Regions from separate parts of the Frankia sp. CeRuru1 genome, predicted to be linked through region 1. Evidence: riboswitches for the same ligand, from Rfam matches in the RefSeq annotation. Region 1 holds a riboswitch; each other region holds the start of a gene.
The links. A riboswitch is a leader RNA that binds a small molecule or an ion and turns the genes downstream of it on or off. The one in region 1 is predicted to bind cobalamin.
Positions count from the first base shown of each region.

Region 2: linked by a shared signal. The riboswitch ahead of AC08OP_RS13655 (CoA-acylating methylmalonate-semialdehyde dehydrogenase) and the one ahead of AC08OP_RS10505 (methylenetetrahydrofolate reductase) in region 1 are both predicted to bind cobalamin.
Region 3: linked by a shared signal. The riboswitch ahead of metE (5-methyltetrahydropteroyltriglutamate--homocysteine S-methyltransferase) and the one ahead of AC08OP_RS10505 (methylenetetrahydrofolate reductase) in region 1 are both predicted to bind cobalamin.

Region 1 is NZ_CDWWEW010000110.1:6,365-9,632, reverse strand. Features, by position in the region: partial or broken gene AC08OP_RS10510 (ATP-binding protein) at 1-923, shown strand, start outside; partial or broken gene AC08OP_RS10505 (methylenetetrahydrofolate reductase) at 1,017-1,840, opposite strand; cobalamin riboswitch at 2,074-2,263, opposite strand; gene AC08OP_RS10500 (ribonucleotide-diphosphate reductase subunit beta) at 2,375-3,268, opposite strand, start outside.
Region 2 is NZ_CDWWEW010000170.1:2,315-5,582, reverse strand. Features, by position in the region: gene AC08OP_RS13655 (CoA-acylating methylmalonate-semialdehyde dehydrogenase) at 1-1,359, opposite strand, end outside; cobalamin riboswitch at 1,550-1,736, opposite strand; cobalamin riboswitch at 1,942-2,128, shown strand; gene AC08OP_RS13650 (ABC transporter substrate-binding protein) at 2,158-3,268, shown strand, end outside.
Region 3 is NZ_CDWWEW010000168.1:269-3,536, reverse strand. Features, by position in the region: gene metE (5-methyltetrahydropteroyltriglutamate--homocysteine S-methyltransferase) at 1-1,766, opposite strand, end outside; cobalamin riboswitch at 1,907-2,191, opposite strand; gene AC08OP_RS13565 (adenosylcobinamide amidohydrolase) at 2,420-2,917, opposite strand; gene AC08OP_RS13560 (hypothetical protein) at 3,062-3,268, opposite strand, start outside.

The sequences.
Region 1 (3,268 bases):
ACACCGACCGCGCAACCGGCATCCCGCTCGCGGCGCTGTCCGCGCTGGAGGCCTACTGGGAGGCGGTCCGCGACCTGTACGCCCCGTTCGAGGCGGGCCTGCGGGCGCCGACCGGCGCCGTCTACCGGCACGAGATTCCGGGCGGCCAGCTGACGAACCTGCGCCAGCAGGCCATCGCGCTCGGGCTCGGCGACCGCTGGTCCGAGGTCACCGAGTGCTACGCGATCGCCAACGAGCTGCTCGGCAAGCCAATCAAGGTGACGCCGACCAGCAAGGTCGTCGGCGACCTCGCGCTGTTCATCGCCTCCGGGAACATCGACCCCGCCACGCTACGGACCGAGCCGGAGAAGTACGACCTGCCGGCCAGTGTGCTCGGCTACCTCGCCGGCGACGCCCGGCGCGCCACCCTGTCGCGGCTGCTGTTCCCCGGCCCGTGGCGCGACTACGAGAAGGCCGTCGAGCAGTACGGCGACAGCTCGGTCATTCCCACGGAGGCCTTCCTCTACGGCCTGCTGCCCGGCGAGCCGGTCAGCGTCTTCCTCGAACCCGGCGCCGAGATCATCGTCGAGCTCGAAACCATCAGCGATCCCGACCGCGCCGGTATCCGCACCCTCTACCTGCGGGTCAACGGCCAGCCCCGCCCCGTCCGGGTCCGCGACGAGTCCATCAGCTCGGCGTCCGCCACCGCCCGCCGCGCCGACCCCACCAACTCCGGCCATATCGGCGCGAGCCTCCCCGGCATCGTCACCTTCGCGGTCAAGGTCGGCGACACCATCGAGAAGGGCGCCAAGCTGGCCGTCGTCGAGGCCATGAAGATGGAAGCCGCCGTCACCAGCCCCACCGCCGGAACCATCACCGAACTCGCCCGCAGTACCGGCGACTCCGTCGAAGTCGGCGAGCTCCTGCTCGTCATCCAGCCCTGATCTGGCAGCCGGCTCGCCGTCTCGCGCCGGGTCTCCGGCGTTGGCCGGCGACCCGGCTCGACTGGTCCCGCCTCGTCGTGACAGCCGTCGCGCTCAGCCCGCCGGCTGGGGAGCTGAGCCGACGAGGTTGCGGTAGACCTCCCGGGTCGCCGAGGAGCGGTTGAGGGTGATGAAGTGCAGGCCGGGCGCACGGCCGCCGGGTCGTCGGCGACCGCCTCCAGGCGGCGGGCCAGCGCTGGCGGGAAAGCGGCGCCGGACAGCTGGGCCATCCGGGTGATCTGCGCGACGTTCGTCACCGGCATCACCCCGGGCACGATCGGCGCGTCGCAGCCCAGCCGGCCGACCCGCTCGACCAGCCGGAGGTAGGCGTCGGCGTCGAAGAAGAACTGGGTGATGGCGTAGCTGGCCCCGGCGCGGAACTTGCCGGCCAGGGCGCGGGCGTCGCTGTCGAGGTCGGCGGCGCGTGGGTGCTTGTCCGGGAACGCCGCGACGCCGACGCAGAAGTTCCCGAGCCCGCGGACGAAGGTGACCAGCTCGTCCGCGTGCTCGAAGCCGTTGGGATGGCGTACCCACTCGCCGAGCGGGTCGCCCGGCGGGTCGCCGCGCAGCGCCAGGATGTTGCGGACGCCGGTACCGGCGACCGTGCCGACGATCCGGCGCAGCTCCGCCCGGGCGTGGTTGACCGCGGTGAGATGCACGATCGGCGTCAGTGACGTCTCGGTGGCGATCCGTTCGCAGATGCGCATCGTGCCCTCGCGGGTCGACCCGCCGGCGCCGTAGGTGACGGACACGAACGATGGCCGCAGCGCCTCGATCTCGCGTAGCGCGGTCCACAGCGCCCGCTCACCGTCGGGCGTCTTCGGCGGGAAGAACTCGAACGAGTAGGAGGTCGTTCCGGTCGACAGGAACTCGCTCATCGTCGCGGGGCGGGCCGCAAGGGGGGACCTCCGCTGCCTGGGCACGGTCGTCACCTCGGCGCGCAGCTCAGTGTCTGTCATGGTCGGCACCTGTTCTCACCGTCGTGGACGGGCGGTGGACGGGCGCGGCCTTGACCGGTCGACGCTGGGCGCGGCCGTACACGGGCCGGCCAGGGGTGGCCGGCCGGCAGGCGGGCATGCTCACGCTGATCGTCCTCCAGCACCTCGTGGAAGCGTCACTCGGTGCCGTGGCCGGTCTCCTGGCTGACGGGTACAGCGTCTCCGGACCGGCCTTCCCAGGCCGACAAGCAGCCCAGTGACCTCCGCGCGGACGCGGATACGGCCGGAGACTCCCGAACACAGTGGCGAGGGCCGCGCCGGCGTCACACCGGCTTCCCGAACACCACGGCCGGTTCAGGCTACGCGCGGCCCACATCGCCGACAAGGCCGCCTCACCGGTCCCGTCACGCCGGCGTCGAATGGCCGGGAGGCCCGGGCGCGGAACCCGAGCCTCCCGAAAACCGTCGGGACCGGTCAGAAGTCCTCGTCGAAGGAGACCGAACCCTCCACGGCGACCTGGTAGGACGACACCCGGCGTTCGAAGAAGTTCGACAGCTCCTGCACGTCCTGCAGGTCGAGGAACGAGAACGGGTTGGCCGACCCGAACATGGGCGCGAACCCGAGCTGACCGAGCCGGCGGTCGGCGACGTACTCCAGGTAGGTGCGCATGTCAGCGACGGTCATCCCGGCGACCCCACCGGTCAGGAGGTCCTCGGCGAACACGGTTTCAGCGTCGACCGCCTCGGCGAGCATGTCCCGCACCGCGGCCTCGAAGTCGGCGTCGACGAGGTCGGGTTCCTCGGCGCGGACGGTGCGGATCACGTCGAGGGCGAACCCCATGTGCATGGACTCGTCGCGGAACACCCAGTTGGTGCCGGAGGCGAGCCCGTGCAGCAGGCCGCGGGAGCGCAGGAAGTAGACGTAGGCGAAGGCGCCGTAGAAGAACAGCCCTTCGATGCAGGTGGCGAAGCAGATCAGGTTGAGCAGGAAGGCCCGCCGGTCGGCGCGGGTGCGCAGCCGGTCGAGGCGGCCGAGGGAGTCGATCCAGCGGAAGCAGAACGCTGCCTTGGCGCGGATCGACGGGATGTTCTCGATGGCGGCGAACGCGCGGGCCCGCTCGTCCGGATCGGGCAGGTAGGTGTCGAGCAGGGTCAGGTAGAACTGGACGTGCACGGCCTCCTCGAACAGTTGGCGGGACAGGTAGAGCCGCGCCTCCGGGGCGTTCAGGTGCCGGTAGAGGTTGAGCACGAGGTTGTTGGCGACGATCGTGTCGCCGGTCGCGAAGAACGCGACGAGGCGGTTGACCAGATGCCGCTCGGCCGACCTGAGACGGTGCAGGTCGGCGAGGTCGGTGTGCAGGTCAACCTC
Region 2 (3,268 bases), on a different contig from region 1:
GCCGAACGTGTGGTATGCGATGGGCACCGGGATGGGCACGTTCACGCCGACCATTCCGGTGTTCACCCGGTGGGTGAAGTCCCGGGCGGTGTCCCCATCCCTGGTGAAGATCGCCACGCCGTTGCCGTACTCGTGCTCGTTCGGCAGCCGCAGCGCCTCCTCGTAGTCGGCGGCGCGCACGACCGAGAGCACCGGGCCGAAGATCTCCTCCCGGTAGATCCGCATCGCCGGGGTGACGTGGTCGAACAGCGACGCGCCGAGGTAGAAGCCCTGCTCGTGCTCGGTGCCCGCGAGCGGGTTGCCGCTGCCGTCGACGACCAGGCTCGCGCCCTCCTCGACGCCGGAGCTGAGGTAGTCGCGGACCCGGGCCACGGCCGCGGGGGTGACCAGCGGGCCGATCTCGGTGGCGTCGTCCAGCGCCGGCCCGATCCGCAGCGCCGTGACCCGCGCGGCGAGCCGCTCGACCAGGGCGTCCGCCGTCGCCTCGCCCACCGGGACGGCGACCGAGATCGCCATGCAGCGCTCGCCAGCCGACCCGTAGCCGGCGCCGACCAGGGACTCCACCGCGTGGTCGAGGTCCGCGTCCGGCATGACGACCATGTGGTTCTTCGCCCCGCCGAAGCACTGCGCCCGCTTGCCGTGCGCGGCGGCGGTGGCGTAGACGTACTGGGCGATGTCGGACGACCCGACGAAGCCGACCGCCTCGACCCGGGGGTCCGTCAGCAGCGCGTCCACGGCCTCCTTGTCGCCGTTGACGACGTTGAACACGCCCGGCGGCAGGCCGGCGTCCAGGAACAGCTCCGCCAGCCGCAGCGGCACCGAGGGGTCACGCTCCGACGGCTTGAGCACGAATGCGTTACCGCAGGCCAGCGCCGGTGCCGCCTTCCAGAGCGGGATCATCGCAGGGAAGTTGAACGGGGTGATCCCGGCGACGACCCCGAGGGGCTGGCGCATCGAGTACACGTCGATGCCGGTGCCGGCCGCGTCCGAGTACTCGCCCTTGAGCAGGTGCGGGATGCCGGTGGCGAACTCGACCACCTCCAGGCCGCGCTCGATGTCGCCGTGCGCGTCGGCCACCGTCTTGCCGTGCTCTGCGGCGAGCAGCCGGGCGAGCGAGTCCTGCTCGGCCCGGACCAGTTCGAGGAAGCGCGCCAGCACCCTGGCCCGGCGCTGGGGGTTGAGCCGGGCCCAGCCGGGCTGGGCGTCGGCCGCCGCCGCGACGGCGTCGGCCACCTCTGCGCGCGACGCCAGTGGTACCCGCGCCTGCTCCCGCCCGGTACTCGGGTCGTAGACGGCACCGAAACGACCCGAGGTGCCCGGGACCGGCTTTCCGCCGACGTGATGCGTGAGTTCTCGCATGAGAAATTTCGCCTGACCTTCCGAAAGTGCGCAGCCTGCATCGCCCCGGCGGCCGCGGCGCGCCGGGAGAAGGATGTGAAGAAAGAAGGAGTGCGAAAGCCGCCGGGAATCAGTCGAAATGTCGCCGGGCGGCTCGGAAGGGGGCATGAAAAAGCAGGGCTGACATGCGTTCCGACTCCATCCTCGTGGAAGTACACGGTCGCCCACGGCCGGTATCCTGGCTCCCGGATCGGCGCGGACTCCTGCCTTCCCGGCACGCGGCCAGTGGCATCACGGGAGTCCGGCTCCCCGGTCACAGTGGCGGGACCGCGCCGGATTCACACCGGCTTCCCTGACACCATGGACCTTGGTAGGGGACCATAAAGTAGGACACCATACTATGTCCAGTAGTCGCGGCCCGTGTCGGTGTGACGTCGATCCGTGGCAGCCGTGTCCCCGGGCTCCGCCCGCCCGGCCGCCGGAGCGGGGGCTGGCCCGAGGCGGGAAGGACCGCCGGCGGCTCGGGCCGGTCCTGACCGCCGGTGTGCTCGTCGTCGCGGCGATGGCCGATCTGTGCCTCTTGCCCGGTTGGGCTCCGGTCGCGTAGCGTGGCGTTGCCGTGGTGTTCGGGAAGCCGGTGTGATGCCGGCGCGGCCCTCGCCACTGTGATCGGGAAGTCTCGGGTCTGGTCCGCGGTGCGGCGGAAGTCACTGGGCGTGTTCGCCTGGGAAGGCTGACCTGGAGGCGTCGACCCGTCAGCCAGGAGACCGGCCACGGCATCGAGTGACCCATCCACGAGGTGCTGGAGAGGCGGTCCGCGTGAGCGTGCCTGCTTGTGCTGAGTCTGATCCCGCGCTTTCGGCAGCCGCTGCCGACGCGCCCGCGCGGCCGTCGCGACGCCGCCGGCCCGGCCGGCCGCGTCGCCGGACCGCCGTCGCTGCGGTGCTGGCCGGCGTGCTGGCGATGGTCTCGCTGGCGGCCTGCGGGGACGACGACGGTGACGAGGCCGGTGGCTCCGCAGCCCTCGACGCGCGCGGGTGCGTGACGTCGTTCAACGCCGAGACCGACTACTTCCCGGTGAAGTCGACGTTCGAGGCGGCCAAGAACGTCACGCTGACCTACCACAACAGCTACCAGGTACTCACGGTCAAGGAGCCGTACCCGGACGGCAAGCCGGAGTCGTACGTGCTGGTGCGCTGCGGCGCGCCGGCACCGGAGCTGACCGGAGACCTCGCCGCCGCCCCGCAGATCGAGGTGCCGATCACCAGCCTCTACTCCGGGTCGACGACCCACCTACCGCTGCTGGTCGACCTGGACGCGGTCGACGTCCTCACCGGGGTCTCCAGCGCCAGCCTGGTCTCCAGCCCTGAGGTGCGCGAGCAGATCGACGCCGGCAAGGTCGTCGAGTACGCCCCGAACTACCAGATCGACGTGGAGAAGGTGGTCAGCGCCGCCCCCGACGTCCTGATGACCGACGGGACGGACTCGCCCGAGTACGCGACGATCCGCAAGGCGGGCGTGACGGTCGTCGCCAACGCCGAATGGCTGGAGGGCGACCCGCTCGGCCGGGCCGAGTGGATCAAGGTGATGGCGGCGCTCACCGGCGACGAGGAGCAGGCCGCCAAGGTCTTCGGCCAGATCCAGACCGACTACTCCGCCATCGCGGACAAGGCGACCGCCGCCGGGGTCACCCCGGTGAAGGTGCTGCCCGGCTCGATGTACGAGGGCACCTGGTACATGCCGTCCGGCGGCAGCTACGTCGGCAAGCTGCTGTCGGACGCGGGCGCGACCTACCCGTGGGAGGACGAGACCGACACCGGCAGCCTGGAACTCAGCTTCGAGGCGGTGTTCGCCGACGGCGGCGACGCGCCGGTCTGGCTGGCCGACGGCGAGTGGGACACGGTCGGCGACGCGGTCGCCGAGGACCCCC
Region 3 (3,268 bases), on a different contig from region 1:
GCCCGTGGCTGGTCGTCGCGGACGAACGACCAGGCCAGCATGGTGACCGGGCCCGTGAGCATGCCCTTGACCGGCTTGTCGGTGAGGCTCTGGGCGTAGGTAGCCCAGGCGACGGTCATCGGCTCCGGACGGACGACGTCACCCAGGATGATCGGCGGCCGGACGTAGCGCGAGCCGTACGACTGCACCCAGCCGTCCGTCGTCGCGAGGAACCCGGTCAGCTGCTCGCCGAAGTACTGCACCATGTCGTTGCGCTCGGGCTCGCCGTGCACCAGCACGTCCAGCCCGAACTCCTCCTGGGCGGCGATCACGTTGCGGATCTCGGTCCGCATCGCCTCGACGTAGCCGTCCGGGGACATGCTCCCGTTGCGCAGCGCGGCCCGGGCCTGGCGCAGACTCGCGGTCTGCGGGAACGACCCGATAGTGGTCGTCGGCAGCTGCGGCAGGCTCAGCCGCTCCGCCTGGACCAGGTCACGCTTCTCGTAGGGGCTCGCCCGGTGCAGGTCCGCGCCGGTCACGGCCGCGGCCCGCTGGTGCACCGCCTCGACCCGCACGAGCGGCGACACGGCCCGGGCGGCGAGACGCGCGGCGTTGGTCTGCAGGGCGCCGGCGATGGCGTCCCGTCCCGAGGTGAGGCCGGCGGTGAGGGTGACGATCTCGTCGAGCTTCTGCCGGGCGAAGGCCAGCCAGCCGGCAATCTCGGGGTCCAGGTCGCCCTCGAGGACCACATCCAGCGGGACGTGCAGCAGGGAGCAGGAGGCCGAGACGTCGACTCGGCCGGCGAGGCCCCGCAGGCTCTCGATCGTGTCGAGGGTGGCGGCCAGGTCGGCGGCCCAGATGTTGTGCCCGTTGACGACGCCGGCGACCAGTCGCTTGTCGCCGAGGCCGCCGGCGGCGGCAAGGGCCGCCAGGTTGGCCGACGCCGGTCCGACGAAGTCGAGCGCGACGCCGTCGAGGGCGCTGTCGCGCAGCACCGGCAGCGCGTCACCGACCCGGTCGAAGTAGGTGGCCAGCAACAGCTTCGGCCGGTCCGCCGCGGCGGTCAGCGTTGCGTAGGCGCCGCTGACCGCCTCCAGGACCGCCGCAGGCTGGTCAAGGACCAGCGCCGGCTCGTCGAGCTGGACCCACTCGGCCCCGGCGGCCCGCAGCTGGCGCAGCACGTCTGCGTACAGCGGCAGAATCCGGTCCAGCAGCGACAGCGGCTCGAAACCCTCGCCCGCGTCCGGAGCCGCCTTGGCCAGCAGCAGGAACGTCACCGGGCCGACCAGCACCGGCCGGGTGAGGACACCGGCGTCCTTCGCCTCGGCGAACTCACCGAGCGGCTTGGCCGCGTCCAGGCTGAAGTCGGTGTCGGGGCCGAGCTCGGGCACCAGGTAGTGGTAGTTGGTGTCGAACCACTTCGTCATCTCCAGCGGCTCGGCGTCCGCGGTGCCGCGAGCCATGGCGAAGTAGCGGTCCAGCCTGCCCTTCGGCGTGCTCACCTCCGGGACCGCCGTACGGTGGCGCGCCGGGATGGCGCCGAGCATGACGGCGGTGTCCAGCACGTGGTCGTACAGCGAGAAGTCGTTGCTCGGGATCTCCTCGATCCCGGCCTGCCTCAGCTGGGCCAGGCGCTCCTGGCGTAGCTGCCGAGTGGCCGCCAGCAACTGCTCGGCGTCGCTCGTGCCCGCCCAGTACGCCTCGGTCGCCTTCTTCAGCTCCCGATTGGCACCCTGCCGGGGATACCCGTACACCGTCGCGCGACTAAGCGGTGCGGTCGTGCTCATGGGCTCTCCTTCGCGAGTCCACCTGACCTCGCGAACAGACCAGCACGACACCGGCACCCCGACTGGTCGTCGAAAGTCCGACCGAGAGGCGCCGACGGCGCGGACCCACCCACGAGGTCACAGCCAAGCGTGCTCGCGACCGCGCGCACGCACAGCGGGCAGGTCTTCGGACTCGTGGGCCTTCCCGATCCGTTCGGACGGGGCTCCCTACTGGCCGTCGCTTCCCAAACCCCGGGCCCGCCCAGCTCAAGGCCGGTCGAGCCGCTACGAGTTCAGTGCTGTCCCGCCGCACCCGTCAGGTGCGGCATCGGACGGTGTTCGTTCCCACTCACCGCTGCGGGGCAGTCCCGGATTCCCACCGGGTTCCCTCTCACGTCTCCCACCACCCATTACCTCGTCGAGGCACCGAGTGGCGGTCGAACCAGCTGCGCTCAGCAGCCTAGCAACGGCACCGGGGGCCGGAGGCACGAGCCGGCATGTGGCGTGAGGTCGTCTCGCTCACGGCCTCGCCGACGAGCGCCCAGCCTCCCGCACCCGCGTCCTCAGCCCGTCGCGGCGTCGGCGCGCGGGCCGTCTGCCGCCCCGTCCGGCCGGCGGAGCGGTACAGAAGCATCTCCTGATCTGGGTTCGGACCCGCCGGGCGGACATGGCGGTCAGGCTGAGGGCTCCGCCCATCGGGCGGCGTAGCACGCGGCGCCGCCTGCGACGGCGGCGTGGACGGCACGGCCCAGGCGGGCTCCCCATCGCGAGCGCGGGCCGCAGTACTCGACTCCCGGCGGTCCACCAGCGGAGCCGGCGGGGCAGCACACCACGAGGGCGTCGGACGCCGTGCCGGTGCCGGGAACGCCGGCTTCCAGCAACGCCTGGCTCTTCGCCTCGGTGGCCGTGACGACGGCGTTGACCAGGGCCGCGTCGCTGAGCAGCACGGGCAGCAGGCAGACGAGGTTGACCGTGCCGGGACGCCACCGCGCCGCGGGCAGCCCCAGCTCGGCGGCGATCTCCTCGAGGTGGCGCGCGGGATCGTCCCGGCAATAGTCCTGCGCCACCTCGGCGTTGATGACCCACTCGCCGACCGCGAGCCCGCCGATGCCCCGAGGGCATCCGCCGTACCAGCGGACTCGACGCTCACCACGGCCGCCGTACCGACGCACCCGTCGGTACCCGCAGGCCAGGCCGCGGCGGCCCGGCCTCTTCGCGTGAGACGACCGGCCCGTCGCACGCCGTCCGCGTCATCGACGTCCCGTCCACCTCACGCCGACGAGGCGCCGATGGGTTGTGACGCATCAGTTTCCGGGCTACCGGTCGGTGCTGCGCCGCTGGTCTGGGACCGGACGTGCGGCGAGCGTGGTCAGGAGCAGACGTCGGGGGCAGTCGAGGTCAGTCGTTGGGCACTCCGGGCCCGGACAGTCGGCGCAGGAAGGCAGTGCCTGTGCCTGGCGGGTCAGGCCGTCGAGATAGTCGACGAGCAGGTCCAACTGATGGCGCAGCTCGCGCATCCGGGC